4 regions of the Nocardia sp. NPDC055321 genome follow, and region 2 is predicted to be linked to each of the others. Evidence: riboswitches for the same ligand, from Rfam matches in the RefSeq annotation. Region 2 holds a riboswitch; each other region holds the start of a gene.
The links. A riboswitch is a leader RNA that binds a small molecule or an ion and turns the genes downstream of it on or off. The one in region 2 is predicted to bind cobalamin.

Region 1 (4,993 bases), on a different contig from region 2:
GGGCTGCGTCTCGGTCCCGATGGTTCCCGAGCCCGGCGATCGGCCCGGCGCGAACGTGCGCGGGGTGCGCGACCTGATCCTGCGCAAGCACGGCCTGGAGCCGGAACGCCGTGTGCGCCCGTACAACCCGGTCGTCGTCGAGGGCCGCACCCTCGACGAGATCGAGCCGCCCGCGCGCCCCAAGCTGCCCGCGCTGATGAACGGCTACCTGCGCCTCAACGCTCAGATCTGCGGCGAACCGGCGCACGACCCCGACTTCGCGGTCGCGGATTTCGTCGCGCTGCTGGGGCTTTCGACCGTCAATACCCGTTACCTGGAGCGCCTGCAGTCCGCGGTCGCCAGTATGGATGCCCGGTGATGAATCATGATGCCTGCCCTGCTTTCCCCCGGAACGGCCGGATTGTCTTGTCCGCCCGCTGAATCCGGCGCCCACGCGTGGATGCCGCACAGCCCTTGCGGCCCCGAGTGCGTGCGCACCGCACCCGAGGCGAGCCTGCTGCTGATGGCCGCCCGCATCGTCGGCTTCGGTGCGGTGCTGGCCTCGTTCCCGCTGGGGCACGTGCTCACCCCGCGCCGCCGCCGTCCGGCCCTGCAGAGCCGCTACGCGCGGACACTGCTGCACTGCTGTGGAATTCGCGTACGTGTGATCGACAATCGGGCGGCAGGCGACACCCCGGGCGGGGTGCTCGTGGTCGCCCCGCACATCGGCTGGACCGATGTCATGGCGCTGTCCGCGGTGGAGCCGACCTCCTTCGTCGCCCGCGCCGACCTCATCGACTGGCCGGTGCTCGGCGCGGTCGCCCGCAAGGTCCGCGTCATCCCGATCGAACGCGAACGCCTGCGCGCCCTGCCCGGCGTGATCGGTGAGATCGCGGCCCGCCTGCGCGCGGGCGAGCGCGTCGGCATCTTCCCCGAGGGCACCACCTGGTGCGGTCGCGCCCACGGTCACCTGCGGCCCGCGCTGTTCCAGGCCGCGGTGGACACCGGCACGCCGGTGCAGCCGATCCAGCTGCGCTACCTCGACGCCGACGGCGCGGTCTCCACGGTCCCCGCGTTCGTCGGCGTCGACACGATGGCGGACTCGATCCGCCGTGTCCTGCGCTCGCGGGGCGTGGTCGCCGAGCTCACCCTGCAGCCCACGGTGCCGCCCGGTACCGACCGGCACGAGCTGGCCCGTCGCTGTGAACGCGCCATCGCCGACTCCGGTGTTGATCGCGCGTTCGCGGATCTGGTGCACCTCGCCGAGCACGAACGCGTCGCGGCCCAGGTGGCGGCACTCGAGGAACGCCTGCTGCAGCCGTCGGCGACCCCGGCCGATCGGGGCTGAGCACGCGCGCCGGGATTCGCCTGTACCGGAATCTTGTTCGCGATCCCTGGCGCACATCGCGGGCGCGCAGCATACTTCCGCGTACACCGATGCATCCGGATGCATCGGTGTATCGGTAGAGCTCGGTGGACCGGAGGATCGAAGTGCGGCAGCGGTGGTCGAAACTGTGTACGGCGGGGGTGGCCGCGGCCTTCTCGATCGCGACGATGACCGTGGCGGGCGCCGGGCCGGCGGGTGCGGATGTGCCGGGGCTCGGCGAGGACTTCGAGTTCGGTGTCGCGCAGTCCGGATTCCAGTCCGAGGGCTACAGCCCCGACAGCAACTGGCTGCGGTACGGGGATCAGGGCCGGGTGCGCGAGCCCATCGGCAACTCGGTCGACTTCTTCCACAACTACGCGGCCGACATCGCGCGGGCGCGGAGCCTGGGGGTGGGGATCTATCGCACCTCGGTCGAGTGGTCGCGCGTGGAAACCGTTCCGGGGAGCGATGATCCGGCGGGGTGGGCATTCTACGACGCGGTCATCGCGCGGATCGTGGACTCCGGCATGCGGCCGATGATCACCCTGAACCACTGGGTCCATCCCGGGTGGGAGGTGGATCGCGGCGGCTGGAATCGACCCGAGATGTCCTCGGAACTGGTCGATTTCGCGCGGCGGGTGGTCGATCGCTACGCGTGGGCGCGCCCGCTGTGGATCACCTTCAACGAGCCGACCGAATACGTCCGGCGCGAGCTCATGTACGGCGGTCTGCGCCCGGAGAACGCGGGCGCGATGGTGTCCGGCATCGTCGCCGCGCACCGGGACATCTACCGCCACATCCACTCCGTGCAGCCGGACGCGCAGGTCTCCTCCAATCTGGCGTACATCCCGATCCCGGGCGTGCAGTCGTGGCTGGAGCAGCTGTTCCCGGACCAGATGCGCGAGAGCCTGGACTTCATCGGCGTGGATCACTACTACTCCACCTCGGTCACCGACCTGTCCGCCGCGTACGGCGCGACCGGGGAGTTCTGGAAGAGCACCCAGGCCCCGGAGAGCATCTACTACGTGCTCCGCCACATCGCGGCGCGGTTCCCCGGCAAGCCCATTCGCGTGATCGAGAACGGATTGGCCACCGGCCCGGACGGCGGTCGCGACGACGGCTACACCCGCGGCGATCATCTGCGCGACACCGTCTACTGGCTGCAGCGCGCCAAAGCTGACGGCGTCGACGTGGTCTCCTACAACTACTGGAGCCTCACCGACAACTACGAATGGGGCGACTACTCCGCCCGCTTCGGCCTGTACACCGTTGACGCCCAGCACGATCCGAGCCTGACCCGCCGTCCCACCGACGGTGTCGCCGCCTACCGCGACATCACCGCGCGCGGCGGAGTCCCGAGCGACTACAAGCCCACGCGGTACCCGGTGACCTGCTCGCTCGTCGCCGTTCCGGACAGCTGCGCGGCGCCCGCCGTGGTCGAATAGCCGCGCCCGGCGGCGCGACCGAGCCGCTGCCGCCGGTCCGGCGGGCGTCCCCCGCGCGCCCGGTCCGTCCCGTAGGGTCGGTATCCGGCGTAGGGAACACCGGTGTGAATCCGGGGCTGTCCCGCAACTGTCACCGGGGAGCAATCCGCCGAAATATGGTCACGACCTGCCCAGGTTGGAAGGCCGGCGGGGTGTGTCGATCCGGGAGCCAGGATACCTGCGCCCGCGGTATCGGGATCACACCAACGAGGATTGATGAACAACTACACACCGCGACGGCCGGATGTCGGCCGCCGCACATTCCTGCTCGGCAGCGCGGGCGCGCTCGGGGCCGTCCTGCTCGGCACGTCGGGCGTTCTGGCGGGCTGCGGCTCGGACACCGGTGCGCGCACCGCGGCCTCGGGCCCGCCCCGGCCGGGCGGCCGCCTGCGGACGGTGATCGCCGGGCGCTCGGCGAGCGCGGACGTGCTCGATCCGCATCAGGCCGGGAGTTCGGCCGGCGGCGCGGTGTCCAAGAACGTCTGGGACAAGCTCGTCGCCTACAACAACGACCTGACGCTGCGCTACCGGCTGGCGGAGTCGGTCGTGCCGAATGCCGATGGCAGCCGATGGCGCATCACGTTGCGGCCGGGCGTGCTGTTCAGCGACGGCTCCCCGCTGACCGCGCGCGATGTGCTGTGGAGCTTCCAGCGCATGCTCGATCCGGCCCGGAACTCCTCGGGCGATCTCTCCGCGGTCGACATGTCGCGCACCCGCGCCGAGAGCGATCTCGTGGTGACGGTGCAGATGAAAACGCCGCTGGCGGACTTCGGTTCGGTGCTCGCGGGCTGGTACTGCTACATCGTCAAGGACGGCACCGGCGTCATCGACGGGTCGGTGCTGCCGGTGGGCACCGGGCCGTTCGCGCTGGTCAAGTGGTCTCCGGGCGACCGGATCCTGTTGCGGCGCAACGAGAAGTACTGGGACGGGCAGGTTTTCCTGGACGAGGTGGAGATCATCCAGATCGCCGAGACCGAGGCCCGGGTGAACGCCTTCCTGTCCGGGGAAGCCGATGTGGTGCACGAGATCTCGTATCTGCAGGCGCGAAACCTGTCCGGGGACAGCGACATCACGGTGGTCACCCCGCCGGCCGGTCTCATGGGCGCGTTCCAGATGCGCGTGGACACCGCGCCGTTCGACGACGTGCGGGTGCGCCAGGCCATGCGGCTGGCGGTGGACCGGCAGGCCATGGTGGATTCGGTGTACTACGGCTACGCCGAACTCGGCAACGACATCTACGGTAAGGGCGCGCCCTTCTACGACGCCGATCTGCCCCAGCGTGTTTACGATCCGCAGAAGGCGCGCGAGCTGCTGCGGGCGGCGGGCAAGGAGAATCTGACCGTCACCCTGCCCACCGCCGACGGCTTCCCCGGCATGCTGGAATCCGCGACGCTGTTCGCCGAACAGGCCAAGGTCGCGGGCATCACGATAAAGCTCGAATCGGTGCCGGCGGACACCTACTTCTCCCAGGTCAGCGGCAAGGCCCCGCTGTCGCACATCGGCTGGTGGAACTACAGTCTCGACTACTTCTACGGCCAGACCATGACCAGTGATTCGCCGAGCAACGGCACCGGCTGGAAGCGGCCCGGCTGGGATGCCAAGTTCGCGCAGGCGCGCGCGGCCATGGATCCGGCGCGCCGGGCCACCCTGTATCGCGAACTGCAGCGCGAACTCTGGGACGAGGGCGGGTACATCCTGCACAGTTTCGCCAAGCGGCCCGACGCGGCCCGCGTGCACGTGGGCGGGGTGCGTGACGGTGTGCCGGGCACCGACGACTGGGCGAACTACGCGACCACCTGGCTGGCCGAGCAATGATTCGCCGGTCGTGATGGGCTATGCCGCCCGGCGGGCCGGCGGCGGGATCGTCGTGCTGTTCGTCGTGGCGCTGCTGGTCTTCGGGTTGTTCGAGACGCTGGACTCGGACGCGGCGACGGTCGTCGCCTCGCGCACGGGCGGCGGTGATCCCACCCCGGAGCGCTTGGCCGCCCTGCGTGCGCACATGGGACTGGACCGGCCCGCGCCGGTGCGGTTCGCCGAGTGGGTCGCCGGGTTCGTGCGCGGCGATTTCGGCGAGTCGCTGATCTCCGGCCGACCGGTGGCCGAGGTGCTGCTGGGCCGGGTCGGCAACAGCGTGGCGCTCGCGGCGCTGACCGCGGCCCTGCTG
Region 2 (4,993 bases):
CGACCCGCACCCCCGGTTCGAGGGTGCCGTCGGGGTGAACCACGAGATCGAGGTCCGATGCGTCCCATCCCAACGCCACCGCGACGCATTCCAGCGCCGATCCGTCCGGGTTTCCCAACGCGATGGACACCGAGCATCTCCTTCGATCGCAATCTTGTCGCTCCCGGCATTCCCCCTGCTCGGAGCTTGAAACGCAGCGCGTCACCCGGGATTCTGCGGTACCCCCGCATCGTTTCCCCCGCGGCGGGTATGTGAGGAAGTGAGCGCCGGCGATCTCGGCGACGCTGATAGAAGGAGAAACATCATGCTCGGTCTGGGTATTCTCGGGTGGATCATCATTGGCGGTCTCGCTGGATGGATTGCCAGCAAGATCATGAAAACCGACGCTCAGCAGGGCATCCTGCTCAACATCGTCGTCGGTGTCATCGGCGGTCTGCTCGGTGGCTTCCTGCTCAAGCTCTTCGGTGTCGACGTCGAGGGCGGCGGTCTCTGGTTCAGCTTCTTCACCTGTCTCGGCGGCGCCGTCATCCTGCTGTTCCTGGTCAATCTGGTCACGCGACGATCGGTGCGCTGACCCCGAACCACTGAAATCGCCTGTGCCCGAGCGCCCCACCTTCCGGGGGGCGGCTCGGGCACAGGTGTGTACGGGGGTTGCTCAGCCGTTCACCGTCACCCCGCACCAGGCCGCGAAACCGCGAATTCCGTCGGTGCGCCTGGCATCCTGGCGGGCCAGCACGCGAATTGTCTCGTGCACCATCGGGTGGTAGCGGGTGAGCGAGGGCGAGATGCCCTTGGCGGTGTGCAGCGCGTCCAGCACCATGGCGCGGTCACCGTACAGCAGGTAGGCGCGGGCGAGATCGATGTAGTGGTGCCCGGACCGCGAGCGCGGGGTGCCCGCCGGAATGTACAGTCCCTCCGCTCTTTTCAGCGCTTCCCCGCCGTCCATCAGCTCCACCGCCAGCGCCACGGACCAGATGCCCGCGTTGGTCGGGCCGAAGACCAGCACCTCGTCGCGATCGTGCCCGATGCGCTTGGCGGTCGACTCGGCCTCGGCCAGATGCGAATCGGCCAGATCCCGGTTCCCGGCCCGCGCGGCCGCGAGCCCGGACTGCAGATGCAGCCCGCCCCAGGCGATGAGATCTCCGTCGGCGCCCGCACGCAGCAGGGCCTCGAGATCGGTGCGGCACTGCTCGAGAAAGACGAGCGCGGTCTTCCAATCACCGCCGTTGGTCAGCAGGCTCGCGCGATGGAATCGGCTCGCCGCGATCCACAGCGGATCCCCACTCGCGGTGGCGGCCCACGTCATTCGATCCACGGCGCTGGCCGCCAGGTCCACGTAGCCCAGTTTGTGCGCGAGGCTGCGCACGTTGTAGTACAGCTCGGCCAGCACGACGAACACCCGATCGCGGTCGTGACCGTGGCTGCGGTGCACCAGGACTCGGGTTTCGGTGAGCAGGGCGGGCAGCAGCGCGGCCAGTTTGGGGGCGGCGGCGTCGCGCCGGTACCGGCGGGCCCGGATGGCGGCGTCGGCGAGCGCGGCGAGCGGGCGCACCTCGATGTCGGAATCGGCCAGGTCGTAGGCGGCGAGTTCGTTGCGCAGCAGCGCGATCGCACCGTGCAGTTCCCGATCCTCCACACTGGTCGGCGCGAACGGCTGCCCCAGCAGTTCGGCGGTACTGGTGCGCAGGGCCTTCGCGCTCGCCGCGATGAAGGCCGGGGTGGCCGCGCGCCGGCCCTGTTCCACGGCGCTGATCAACGAGGTGGACACTCCGGTCTCCATGGACAGCCGGGCCTGGGTCCATCCCCGGAGCTTGCGGCCCTGCGCGACTCGCGAGCCGACTCCAGCCGATTCCTCACTCATCACGGCCTCGATTCAAGCGGTTCCCCGGTATCGAGACTGCCACAGATTGTGTGAGTCCGCCGCAGGTCGCGGCGGCACGCTGGATACAGCGACCAGCGCCGGAGCGGTTCGTCCGATTTGTCGAATCTTCGGCGCGACAGGCGCACTCGATGAATCCACACCGAAGGAACCGGACATGGAACGCATGCGCGCCGACGAGGATCCACGGCCCCTCGCCTCGGATGGGGGGTGCCGGTGATGTTCGAATGCCCCAAGGCCCTGGGCTTCCTGAACAAGGACGTCTCCGGCGGGCGGCAACCGTGGGACGAGCGCCTGATCCGCAGTGCCGCGGCCCGGCTCGGGTACGACCTGTCCAAGATCCTGGTGTTCGACGCCCATACCCAGGAGTGGGTGCACCGCCTGCGGGTCGCGGTGAACCGCACCGGCGCCACGGCGGTGTTCGTCCCGAACGTCGAACACTTCGACGCCGCGGTGGTTCCCACCGGACTGGTCGCGGTGGTCGATGTGATCACCGTCGAACCGGAGGAGACCTACGCGCGCGGCGGCGCGCGCGAGCCGGGCGGTCTCGACGCCCCCGGCACCGGCCACTGAACACCGATGCCTATCCTGGTGGCGCAGCTGGTTCGCTCGCGATGTGGCCCACGGAGCCCCTGACCCCATCGCGCGCGTCGAAGCCCGCGCGGCGGTGACGCCACCGCGGGTGAGAGGGAACCCGGTGAGAATCCGGGACTGTCCCGCAGCGGTGAGCAGGAACGACCGCCGTCACACGCACTGGACCCCGCGTCCGGGAAGCGACGGCCAGTAGGTGGACCCCGTGCGGGGCCGGTGCCCGCGAGTCCGAAGACCTGCCCGCTGTACCGGATACGCCGTATCCGGTGGTCGTCGCCTCGTGGACCGGGCGTATCACCGATCAGCACCGTCCCGGCAGCCCCGGGCGCGGGCGTCGGCGTGTGCGCGGATAGGGCGGCGATCCTCCGCACCGCCCCATGGAGCTTCCCGTGACCACCTCGAATACCCGTACGGCTTCGGTCAATACGCAATCACTCGGTGAACTCGATCCCGAACTCGCCGCCGCGATGGCGGGTGAGCTCGCCCGCGAGCGCGACACCCTGGAAATGATCGCCTCGGAGAACTTCGTGCCGCGCGCGGTGCTGCAGGCGCAGGGCAGCGTGCTCACCAACAAGTACGCCGAGGGCTATCCCGGACGGCGTTACTACGGCGGCTGCGAGAACGTCGATGTGGTGGAGACCCTGGCCCGCGAGCGCGCCAAGGAACTCTTCGGCGCCGAATTCGCCAACGTGCAACCACATTCGGGCGCGCAGGCCAACGCCGCGGTGCTCATGGCGCTCATGAACCCGGGCGAGAAACTGCTCGGGCTGAACCTCGCGCACGGCGGGCATCTCACGCACGGTATGAAGCTGAACTTCTCCGGCAAGCTGTACGAGGTGCACGCGTACGGGGTCAGCGAGCAGGACCATCGCATCGACATGGACCGGGTCCGGGAGATCGCGCTCGAGGCACGGCCCAAGGTGATCGTGGCGGGGTGGTCGGCGTACCCGCGGCATCAGGATTTCGCGGCCTTCCGCGCGATCGCCGACGAGATCGGGGCGTACCTGTGGGTCGACATGGCGCATTTCGCGGGTCTGGTCGCCGCGGGACTGCACCCGTCTCCGGTTCCGTACGCCGACATCGTCTCCTCGACCGTGCACAAGACCCTGGGCGGGCCGCGCTCGGGACTCATCCTGGCCAAACAGGAGTTCGCGAAGAAGCTCAACAGCGCGGTGTTCCCGGGCCAGCAGGGCGGACCGCTCATGCACGCCATCGCCGCCAAGGCCGTCTCCTTCAAGATCGCCGCCGGCGCGGAGTTCCGGGACCGGCAGGAGCGGACCCTGTCCGGGGCGAAGATCCTGGCCGAGCGCCTGGGCGGGGCGGACGTGAAGGAGCGCGGCATCAGCGTGCTGACCGGCGGCACCGACGTCCACCTGGTGCTGGTGGATCTGCGGCACTCCGAGCTCGACGGTCAGCAGGGTGAGGATCTGCTGCACGAAATCGGAATCACCGTGAACCGCAACGCGGTTCCGTTCGATCCGCGCCCGCCGATGGTCACCTCGGGCCTGCGGATCGGCACCGCCGCGCTGGCCACCCGCGGCTTCGGCGACGCCGAGTTCACCGAGGTCGCCGACATCATCGCCAGGGCCCTGGCGGGCGGAGCCGATCTCGACGCGCTGCGCGGGCGGGTCTCCACGCTCGCCCGCGACCTTCCGCTGTACGACGGCCTCGAGGACTGGAAGCTGCTCTGACACGCGCGGTCTCCGTTCCGGGCGCCATGAGGGGGCAACCGGAACGGAGACCGGCAATCTTTCGGCACACTGTCTCGGACGGATCTTGCTAGACGGTGGTGTGCAAGATAGTGTGCCCTCGATGTGAGTCAGTGTGGTCTCACATGGAGCAGATGGAGTCGACCTATGGCGCTGCGCGCGTCGCTGCCGGGCCGTATGGCCGTGGCGGCCCTGGCATTCACCGCGGTGGCGGGCACGTTCACCACCGCGACCGCGATGGGCGAGCCGGGCGGGTCCGCACCCGTCGCGGTCGCGCCCGCACCGGCGTTCGCGGTGCCCCCGGAACTGGATCCGGGCTTCTATCGGCCGTCCCCCGAGGTGGTGGCGAGCAAGGCGCCCGGTGAGATCATCGCCGCGCGGCAGGTCAACGTGGCCAACGCCGGGGTGATCCCGCTCAACGTCGATGCCTGGCAGGTGTCGTTCCGCTCCAACAACACTCGCGGCGAGGCGATTCCGGCCGTCGCGACGGTGCTGAAACCGCGCGGGTCCGCACCCGACAAGCTGGTCTCGATGCAGGTGGCCGAGGATTCGCTGGCCGCCTATTGCGCGCCCTCCTACGCCGTGCAGCAGTGGTCGGCGGCCGCGGCCGTCGGGCAGATCGTCGCGCCGCTGGAGTTCGTCATCGCGCAGGCTGCCATCCAACAGGGCTGGGCGGTGGTCATTCCCGACTATCAGGGACCCGACAGCGCGTTCGGCGCCGGGCCGCTGGCCGGGCGGATCACCCTGGACGGGATTCGCGCCGCCCGGGACTTCGAGCCGATGCGGCTGGCTCCGGACACCCGGATCGGCATGT
Region 3 (4,993 bases), on a different contig from region 2:
CGGTCGGGGCGGGCGTGGCCCCGCCGGGCGGCACCGCACCCCGCGGTGCGCCCGGGGTGCGCGGAGTGCCCGCCGTGGCAGGAACGGAGATGCCCGGACTCGGCTGCGGCACAGCGCCTTCCGGCACCGCGCCGCCACTCGGCACGGCCGGGTCCGGCGCGTGCGGGAGCGAGCTCGCCCCCGCCGCCGACAGGGGAGCCGCCGCGGGGACCGACGCGGCCGAGGGCAGTGCCCCCGGCGATCCGGGAACGCCGGACGGCCCCGCCGGGGTGCTCGGCGCGCCCGGAACATACGGGATCGGCGGCGGCTCCGGGGCCGGGGTGCTCAGCCCCGCGACGACCGGCCCCCCGAGGCCCGGCGCCGCCGACGGCAGCGCCGAGAAGAACTCCCCGGCAAGGCGATTCAGCGTCGCCTCGTCCGGGAGCAGGGCGCTCCACTCGGAACCGGTGGCGGCCACCGGTTCCGGGGGAGCGGGCAGATCAGCGGTAGGTCGGTGCATAGTCATGGAACCTGTTCACCTCTGCGCCCTCGAGCACGGCCACCGCGTCGTCGGTCAGGATCGCCAGCGAGCAGTACAGCGACACCAGATACGAGGCAATGGCGCTGCGGTCGATGCCCATGAACTTCACCGACAGTCCCGGGCCCTGTTCGCCGGCCAGGCCCGGCTGGTACAGCCCGACCACGCCCTGTCGTTCCGCGCCCGGGCGGATGAGCAGGAACTTCGTCTTGCCGCCCGTCACCGGGACCTTGTCCGAGGGGATGATCGGAATCCCGCGCCAGGTGATGAACTGCGAGCCGAACAGACTCACCGTCGGCGGCGGCACACCGCGCCGCGTGCACTCTCGCCCGAACGCCGCGATGCCCTCCGGATGGGTGAGGAAGAAGCCGGGCTCCTTCCAGACCTTGGCGATGAGATTGTCCAGGTCGTCCGGCGTCGGGGGGCCCGCGATGGTCGAGATCCGTTGCTTCTTCGGCGTATTGGCGATCAGCCCGTAGTCGGGGCTGTTGATCAGTTCGCCCTCCTGATGCTCCTTGATCGCCTCGATGGTCAGGCGCAACTGCTGGGAGATCTGGTCGTGCGGGCTGGAATACAGGTCCGAGACCCGGGTGTGCACGTCGAGAATCGTGTGCACGGCCTTGAGCCGGTACTCGCGCGGATCTTTCTCGTAGTCGATGAAGGTCTCCGGCAGCGGGGACTCGTCGTAGTTGTCGCACTTGATGTCGACGGTCTGCTCGTGCGTCACCCGATTGCGCCGGTAGATACCGGCTTCCACCGGCACCCAGCTCAGCAGATGGACCAACCACCGCGGGGTGATCGACTCCATCTGCGGAACGGTCTTGGTGGCATTGGCGAGTGTCCGAGCGGCCTCGTCGCCCAGTGCCACCGGTTGCGGCACGGTACTTGTCATGAAAACCGCCTTCAATTAGGCAAATTGGGGGTTACCGACGGGACGGAATACTAACCCCGGGATTCGGCGCTGTCCTGGTGAACCACACGGCGGGCGTGTCCTGGAAGTTTGCTGGCGATACCGCGATTCGATGCCACCACTTCCGTGAATGTGAAGGAGTGCACTCCGCCGGAGAGGTGTCACGAGCTAACAGTGAGGAAACCGTAATTGCGCGGTAATGAGCGCGCGGGCGGCACGCGTGGAAACCGGTGCGGCCCCGCGCCTCAGCGCACGCCCACGAGCACCGCGTCGGTGATCGAGCGCCACGCCACCCCGGCTTCGGTGAACCCCGCCGCGCGGACATGGTCGAGATGCCAGTCCAGGGTCTGCGGAACGCCCTGCGGCCGGTTGTCCAGGATCGCGCGACTGGCGGCCAGTTCGTTGCTCAGCCGGGAATCGTCGGCGATGCTCGCCCACCACTGTTCCCAATCCGGCACGCCTTCCGAGCGCACGCGCTCCTGATGTCCGCGCTGGATCCGCTCGTCCAGCTCGTTCAGCAGCGGGGTCCCCGGGTCGGGCATGTGATCGGCGTTGACGAGCAGCCCGCCCGGGCGCAACAGCGCAGGCAGGTCCGCGTAGAGGCGGGCCAGATCGGCGGGCTGCATCCAGTGCGTGGCGGTCGCGGTCAGGATGGCGTCGAACGGTTCGGGCGGCAGGGCCCGGGTCCAGGCCGGATCCTCCAGGTCCGCGACGACGAACACGATGCGCGGGTCATCGGCGAAGGAACCGCGCGCCATCGCCAGCAGGGTCGGGTCTCGATCCACCGCAACCGAACTCGCCTCGGGCAGCCGCGCGAACAGGCGGCGGGTGATGGTGCCGGTCCCACAGGCCAGGTCCAGGACCCGGGGCGCCTTCCCGGCGCTCGCGGTCACCAGATCGAGCATCACCCGGAACCGCTCCTCGCGATCGGGCATGTACAACTCCTGCTGGCGATCCCAACTTTCTTGCCACGCTTCCCAATTCACGGCTTCTCCAGGCTCTGATCAGCGGCTTCGGAACGGACGCAGACTACGCGGCCGTCCGGGCGCGTCGGCGCCGCGACACGCGGCCGGGCGACGCCGGGACGCGCCGGGCAGGGGTGTGGTTGTCGGCGGCGGTACCACTTCGCTATATTCGCCTGCGCAGCTGGTTCGCCGGAGGCGGTATCGAGGAGCCCCTGATCCGTCCGAAGGCGTCGAAGCCCGGTGGCGCGCTCGCGCGCCGCGGGGCGAGAGGGAACCCGGTGGGAATCCGGGACTGTCCCGCAGCGGTGAGTGGGAACGACAGCCGTCATTCCGCGCTGGGCGCGTTGCCCGGGAAGCGATGGCCGATAGGACCAGCCCCGGCACGAGCGCCGGGGCCGACCCGGGTCACGGGTCGATGCCCACGAGTCCGAAGACCTGCCCGTTGTGCCGGATACGTCGTATCCGGCGGTTGTCGCCTCGTGGACCGGGTGGCATGCCGAGCGGAACCGGGCGTCGCACGACGCCACATCAAGGGCTCCTTTCAGCGTGCACTCGCGATGAGGTGGCCATCGGCATGCTGACCATGGAGCTCACCAATGACGAACCCGGACAATACATTCGCGGCCGTGCCCGGCCGCGCGCCGATCGAACGCACCGCCCGCGTCGCGCCCCTGGCCGCCGCGCGCGCCTCGGTCGTACAGAACCTGCGCATCCATTCCGGTGCGCGGGTGCCCTTCTCGGTGGAGTTCAATCCGCCGCGTGACGCCGCCGGCGAGGCCCGGCTGTGGCGCACGGTCCGGGAATTCGAGCGCATGCACCCGGCCTTCGTCTCCATGACCTACGGGGCCGGCGGCTCCACCAAGGACCGCACCGCCCGCATCACCGGCGAGCTCGCCCAGCAGACCACCCTGCTGCCGGTGGCGCACCTGACCGCGGTCGGCCACAGCATCGCCGAACTGCGCGCCCTGGTCGGTTCCTACGCCGACTGCGGCATCCGCGACATCCTGGTGCTGCGCGGTGATCCGCCGGGCGATCCGCTCGGGGCGTGGGAGCGGCACCCCGACGGCGTGGAGTACGCCGAGGAGCTGGTGCGCATCGTGCGCGATCTCGGCGACTTCAACGTCGGGGTGGCCTCGTTCCCGCAGGGGCATCACCGCTCACCGGACCTGGCCACCGATACCGCGCACCTGGTCGCCAAACTCCGCGCCGGAGCCGACTATTCGATTACCCAGATGTTCTTCGACGTCGAGCACTATCTGCGCCTGCGGGATCGGGTGGCCGCGCACGACCTGGTCGAGGGCGCGAAGCCGATCATTCCCGAGCTGATGCCGATCACCTCCCTGCGCACGGTGCAGCGCGCGGTGGAGCTGTCCGGCCGCGAACTCCCGCCCGCCGTGCTGGCGCGGTTGCGGCGCGCGGCGGGGGATGGGCCCGAAGAGAACAGGGCCGCGGTGCGCGCCGAGGGCATCGAGATCGCGACCGAGATGGCGCAGCGTCTCATCGACGAGGGCGCGCCGTGCCTGCACTTCATCACCCTCAATTTCGCCAAGGCGACGACCGAGGTGCTGACCAATCTCGGCTACCGGGTCACCGCGGCGCCGCTGAGCGCCTGAGAAACCGGCGGCGGGTCCGGAAACCCCGGACGGGCCCGGCAACCGGCTGGCTCTGAGATCTGCGTTACGCTAGCCTAACCTAAATCGGCTGAGGTTAGGCTACGTTTACTACGTAAGTGCGCGCTGATCAGCGATTACATCCGGTGACCGGCCGTAGATGCTGAAAGCCTGCCGCTATGGCTCGCGTGTCGCGAGGGGCCCGCCGCGATCTTCGGGTTAGCCCACCCTAATAAAATAGGTTACCCTAACTCGCGAATGTGGATCTGCGAGAGGGTTTCTGATGGTGGTTGCTCGTCCCGAGACGAGTCCGGGTACCGATGGAGTTGTCGAACCAGCTGTTTACGAGCTGACCGCCCGGCCCATCGATATCGAACGTGACACCGAGACCGCTCATCGGTGGCTCATCCACCCCAAGTCGGCGTACTGGGGCATGCTCGAGAGCACCCCGGCCGACGTCGAGGATCTGATCCGCGTCGCCAAGTCCGACCCGGATCCGCGATTCGGTATGTGGATCGGCGCTTTCGAGGACGAGCCGCAGTTCCTGTTCGAGCTGTACAACCCGCAGACCAGTGATCTGGCCAAGCCGGGCACCGGGTACGAGCACACCGCCGGTGACATCGGCATGCACCTGCTGGTGTCCAACAGCGAGCGCCGGCTGCCGGGCTTCACCGGCAACGTCATGCTGCACATCATGCGCACCGCCTTCTTCGAGTGCGGCGCCGAACGAGTCGTGGTCGAGCCGGATCACCGGAACCTGCACGTGCAGAAGCTCAACGCCGCGGTCGGTTTCCAGGTCGCGGGTGATTTCCCGGTGGCCGACAAGATCGCCCGCCTGAGCTACTGCACCCGTGCCGATTTCATTCGGCTCACGGACAACGGCCGGTCCCTGGCGACCGACTTCCAGCTCGCGAACTCCTGAGAAGGTAGTGCTTTGACCAGCCCCGAAGCTTCCGCATGCCTATCCGCGTTCTGGCAGACCTACGAGACC
Region 4 (4,993 bases), on a different contig from region 2:
CGGCGAATCCAGGAATGCCAGCAGATTCGCCCGCAGCAGGCGCGACCAGGTGTCGAACAATCCGACCGCGAGACAGATCGCGGGCAGCCACACCTGCCGCCAGGTGCCGTCCAGCGCGGCCTTGCCGACACCCATTCCGACGACGACCACCTGAATCAACAGCAGCGCCACGATGAATCCCGGCACCGAGGCGAAAACCAGTGCCAGCCAGCGCGCGCCGTGGTCGGGCCAGCGGTGCGCATACCGCGCCGCGACCACGCCCAGCCCGGCCGACAGCACGAGCGCGAGCGCCAGCGACACCGACGCCAGCAGCAGCGTCGCGGGCAGCCGCTCGGTGAACTCCCCCGCGACCGGGCGGCCGGAGACGAAGGACAGCCCGAAATCGCCGCGCAGCACGCCCCACAGCCAGTGCGCGTACTGCGCGGGCACCGGCTGATCCAGGTGCAGGGTGCGCTCGAGCTCGGCGATCTGCTCGGGCGGCGGCTCCGGAACGCCCTGCGCGACAAGGATCATGCGCGCCGGATCACCCGGGGCGAGCGGCATCAGGGCCCAGATGAGCGCGCTCGCGCCCAGCAGGGTGAGCAGTGCCTCGACGACCCGGCGCCGGGCCAGGGCTACCAATCGCATTGCCGAGCCGGGCTATTCGCCGGTCCGGCTGGTGATGTGCCTGCGCACGCTCGACACCGTGTAGTCGGCCCACTCCGGGCCGGTGACCACGGTGAAGTACTTGAAGGTGCCCGCCACCACGTACGCCTGGTCACGCACCAGAATCTGTTGTGCCCGTTGCAGCAGCGCGTCGCGGCGGGCGGTGTCGAACTCGCCGCGCAGCTGGGCGCCGATGGCGTCGATCTCGGGATTCGCCACGCCCTGCGCGTTCGCCGAGCCGCCGGTGGTCCAGCGCACCAGGTACGGCTGGATCGGATCGGCGGTACCCGAGAGCGAACCGCTCAGTGCCACCGAGGAATCCCACGCGGCCGGGTCCTTCTTCACCGCGGCCGAATCCTCGGCGTTGTCGATCCGCAGCTCGAAACCGGCACGGGCGACCTGGTCCTTCATCGCGATCGCGACATCGGTGGTCTCCGGGCCCTGAGCTTGAGTCACGAACCGCACCAGCAGTTTCCGGCCGTCCTTGACCCGGATGCCGTCCGGGCCGGGTGTCCAGCCGGCCGCGTCGAGCAGGCCCTTCGCCTCGTTCAGGTCGTACCGCTGGTTGCCCGAGGCGAACGACATGGTCGGCGGGTAGAGCCCGGCGGCCGGTGCGAACTGGCCGTTGCCGACATCGGCGGCGATGCCCGCGTAGTCGATGGCGGCGGTGAAGGCCTTGCGCACGGCGGTATCAGTGAAGATTCCGGCCTTCAGATTCATGTCCACCAGCAGCGACTGCAGGGCGAGTTCGGAGGACAGCACGTGAATGTCCTTCTCGCCCCGCAGTTCCAGCTTCGCCGAGGTGGACGGGTAGAACGCCATGTCGGCTTCACCGCTGCGCACGCCGGCGAGGCGGGCCTGCTCGTCGGGGACCACGCGCACGGTGACGCCCCGCAGCGGCGGCGTTCCCTCCCAATGGTTTCCGAACGGCGCGAGCACCAGGTTGTCCGGCGACCACGCGGTGATGGCGTACGGGCCCGAGTACGCGCCCGCGCCGACGATCTTGGCGGAATCGCCGTTGGCGGCGTCCATCGCGGCGACATCGTAGATCTGCAGCGAGTTGTCCCGGGCCGCCAGCGCGGCGGGCACCATCGCGTTCGGGGCGGGCGTGGTGATCACGACGCGCTTGCCGTCGGCCCGCACGGTCGTGGCCGCGTCCAGATACACCCGGGCCGCGGCGGATTTGGCGATCTGCCTGGTCAGCGCGGCCGCGACCGCGGCGGAGTCGACGGGCTTGCCGTTCTGGAAGGTCACGCCCTCGCGCAGGGCCACGACCCAGCGGTTATCCCCCTCACGGGTAACCGATTCCGCCAGCCACGGCGCGACCTCACCCGTCTCGTTGACCTGCAGCAGGTTCTCCGCGACACCCCAGTCGAACAGCCAGTTCGTGCCGGTGCCCGCGGGATCCAGCCCGGCGATCTTGTAGGAGTTGTAGATGGTCAGCGTGCCGTCGCCGGACTCCCGCAGGGCGCGGGCCGAAGCCGCGCCGTCACTCTCACTCGCCGAACACCCGGCGGCGACCATGGCCACCGCGAGCAATCCGGCGACGACACCCGCAACCCGGGAGCGACGATGTCGCCCCGCACCGGAAGCATGGTCGGATAGCCGCTCGGCACCGGGCCGGCGGCGTGCGTACACGCGCATTCTCATCCTCGTGAAGCTCGATCCTGAACGGGCGCAGGTATCCTGGCTCCCGGATCAACGCTCGCCTTCGGCCTTCCAACCCAGGAAGGTCGTGGCCGTCAGATGAAGGTCTGCTACCCGGTCACAGTTGCGGGACAGCCCCGGATTCACACCGGTGTTCCCTGCCCGCTGAACCTAGCAGCCGCGGCCTCGCGGGTGGTCGGCTAACTCCCCGCGCATCATTCGGTTGCCCCGCTCGTTCGTCAGAGAGCGAGCGGATGGATCGTGACAGCGGGCGCTACGCGGCGACGGTCGCGGGTCGTTCGGCCGCGTTCGCGCGGGAGTCGATCCTGGCGATCACGCGGTGACCGAGAGTGTGACAGGGCTTCTCGATGAAACGGTAGGTGAGCGCGGAGATCAGCAGCGCCGTCGTCACCCAGGTCAGCAGGGTCAGCCACTGGGCGGGAACGCCCAGGACCGACGTGTTCCAGCGCGGGATGGCGTCGAGGATCAGCGCGTGAACCAGATAGAGGGAGTAGCTGATTCGGCCCAGGTAGAGCAGCGGGCGGGGGAACGAGTAGCGGCGCAGCAGCAGAAAGGCCGCGAACATCACGTAGGCGGGCAGGATCGTCAGGGGCTGTTTGACCCAGGTGACCCACACGCCGGTGATCGGATCGACGACGGCCGGAACCAAGGTGCTGACGCCGAAGATCAGGCACATGGCGAAGGCGAACACCAGCCACCCGCGCGGCGCGGTGATCTCGCCGGCGGTCATGCGGTAGAGCACCGTGCCGAGGAACATCGTGGCGAGGTAGCCGAAGGTCAGCACCGAGGCGCCGGGCTGATTCAGGAACAGGGGCACGGCGATCACCGAGATCAGGATCGCGGCGAGCGCGGCGCGGCGGTCGGTCGCCAGGCACGCGAAGACCGTCGCCGCGGTGATGGTCGCGACCACCACGATCGAACGGGTCAGGGCGCCGGCGTCCGCGCTCGTGAGCAGTGCGGGCGGCAACAGCGCGCCGGGCACGATCAGGACCAGCGCGCCCACCGCCAGCGGCACCGACCGGCGATTGATCCGGGCGATGAGCAGCAGCGACAGGATCAGATAGAACACCAGCTCATAGGACAGCGACCAGGAAGCGCCGATGATCTGGATGTCCCAGCCGCCGATGAAGAACTGCATCATGGTCAGATTCGCCAGGAAGTTCAGAACAGGCTGATCCCAGAACGGATCCGGCAGTTCATATCTGCCGAACGAGTTCAGCAGCATCGCCGCGACCAGGCAGGCCCAGAACAGCGGGAAGAGCCGGAAGAACCGGCCGGCCCAGAACGCGCCCAGCGAGCGGCCGCGTTCGAGCGAGGCCGGAATGATGAATCCGCTGACGATGAAGAAGACGAACACACCGAACTCGCCGAGTCCGAAATACGCCTGCGAGAAGCGGAAATACTCGGGCCAGAGCCGCTCGGAACAGTGCTGCACCACCACCGCCAGAGCCGCCAGGCCGCGCAATGCGTCGAGAAACTCGAATCGCCCGGCGCGACCGCGCGCCACTGGTTCCACGGGGGCGACCGCGGGCGCGATGGGGCTGTCGACCGTCATGAGGGAAAGCCGCCGAAATGTCGAAACACAGGTGACGGGCAGGAACCGAGGTGGAGCACAGCTGAGAGTAGTAGCACGCTGTTCGCTGTTGCACCAATCCGGACGAGGCGGACATCCGGCCGCGGGAGCGGACCGGCGCACCCGGACGGCAGAGTGGCCGATTTACAACCGGCCACACGCGCTCTACGGTGTTCGAATATAGGACACCGTGCACCGAATATCGAGCATGGCATGGTGCAAGGAGAGCGGAGGAACGGTGCCGTACTACCGGACCGTGGGACTCGTACCACCCAAGCGCCACACCCTCTTCGAGGACGAGGATGGACAGCCGCTGTTCGAGGAGTTCATCGGCGAAGAGGGGTTCTCGAGCACGGGTTCCCTGCTCTACCACCGCGGCGTGCCGTCCAGCTTGGTCGACAGCCGAACCTGGGATGTGCCCGACCAGAGCCTGACGCCCAATCTGCCCTTGCGCCCGTTGCACATGCGCCTGCCCGACCTGTGGGCCGGTGGCCCCGCCGGCGATATCGTGCGTGATCGGCGCCTGTTCCTGGGCAACTCGGACGTGCGGCTGTCCTATGCCGTATCAACCGAGCCAACTCCGCTGTACAGCAACGGCATCGGCGACGAGGTCGTGTTCGTCGAGTCCGGTGCGGCCGTCCTCGAAACGATCTTCGGCCGGCTCGAGGTGCGCCAGGGCGACAACGTGGTCATTCCCCGGGTCACGATCCATCGGTGGCTCCCGGTGGACGTCGAGGCCAACGGCCCGCTGCGCGTCCTGATCGTCGAGGCCGCCGGGCACATCCGGCCGCCCGACAAACACCGCTCCCGCTACGGCCAATTCCTCGAGGGCTCACCGATGACCGAGCGCGACCTGCGCGGGCCGACCGAGCCGCTGGTGGCCGCCGACCGCGCGGGTGACCACGAGGTCTACGTGAAACACCGCGCGGGCTCGTCCGGTATCGCGGGGTCGATCGTCGTCTACGACCACCATCCCTTCGATGTCGTCGGCTGGGATGGGCACCTGTACCCCTACGCGTTCAACTACCGCGACTTCGCACCGGTGGTCGGGCAGTCGTTGATGCCGCCGCCCACGTATCAGGTCTTCGGGGGTGACGGGTTCGTCAT

Region 1: another riboswitch for cobalamin. It lies ahead of ACWIGI_RS17070 (ABC transporter substrate-binding protein); the one in region 2 lies ahead of glyA (serine hydroxymethyltransferase).
Region 3: another riboswitch for cobalamin. It lies ahead of ACWIGI_RS40795 (methylenetetrahydrofolate reductase); the one in region 2 lies ahead of glyA (serine hydroxymethyltransferase).
Region 4: another riboswitch for cobalamin. It lies ahead of ACWIGI_RS06850 (ABC transporter substrate-binding protein); the one in region 2 lies ahead of glyA (serine hydroxymethyltransferase).

The regions. Positions count from the first base shown of each region.
Region 1 covers NZ_JBSHMS010000009.1:237,044-242,036, forward strand. The annotation lists gene ACWIGI_RS17055 (GNAT family N-acetyltransferase) at 1-358, shown strand, start outside; gene ACWIGI_RS17060 (lysophospholipid acyltransferase family protein) at 470-1,327, shown strand; gene ACWIGI_RS17065 (family 1 glycosylhydrolase) at 1,534-2,790, shown strand; cobalamin riboswitch at 2,847-3,031, shown strand; gene ACWIGI_RS17070 (ABC transporter substrate-binding protein) at 3,046-4,644, shown strand; gene ACWIGI_RS17075 (ABC transporter permease) at 4,658-4,993, shown strand, end outside.
Region 2 covers NZ_JBSHMS010000017.1:108,643-113,635, reverse strand. The annotation lists gene ACWIGI_RS26640 (TerD family protein) at 1-130, opposite strand, end outside; gene ACWIGI_RS26635 (GlsB/YeaQ/YmgE family stress response membrane protein) at 305-574, shown strand; gene ACWIGI_RS26630 (helix-turn-helix domain-containing protein) at 656-1,861, opposite strand; gene ACWIGI_RS26625 (hypothetical protein) at 2,096-2,452, shown strand; cobalamin riboswitch at 2,543-2,728, shown strand; gene glyA (serine hydroxymethyltransferase) at 2,848-4,161, shown strand; gene ACWIGI_RS26615 (lipase family protein) at 4,327-4,993, shown strand, end outside.
Region 3 covers NZ_JBSHMS010000053.1:13,466-18,458, forward strand. The annotation lists gene ACWIGI_RS40780 (family 2A encapsulin nanocompartment cargo protein cysteine desulfurase) at 1-505, opposite strand, end outside; gene ACWIGI_RS40785 (family 2A encapsulin nanocompartment shell protein) at 480-1,409, opposite strand; gene ACWIGI_RS40790 (class I SAM-dependent methyltransferase) at 1,673-2,362, opposite strand; cobalamin riboswitch at 2,661-2,829, shown strand; gene ACWIGI_RS40795 (methylenetetrahydrofolate reductase) at 2,989-4,005, shown strand; gene ACWIGI_RS40800 (GNAT family N-acetyltransferase) at 4,286-4,924, shown strand; gene ACWIGI_RS40805 (IucA/IucC family protein) at 4,937-4,993, shown strand, end outside.
Region 4 covers NZ_JBSHMS010000003.1:447,254-452,246, forward strand. The annotation lists gene ACWIGI_RS06845 (ABC transporter permease) at 1-627, opposite strand, end outside; gene ACWIGI_RS06850 (ABC transporter substrate-binding protein) at 640-2,289, opposite strand; cobalamin riboswitch at 2,305-2,493, opposite strand; gene ACWIGI_RS06855 (acyltransferase family protein) at 2,567-3,868, opposite strand; gene ACWIGI_RS06860 (homogentisate 1,2-dioxygenase domain-containing protein) at 4,125-4,993, shown strand, end outside.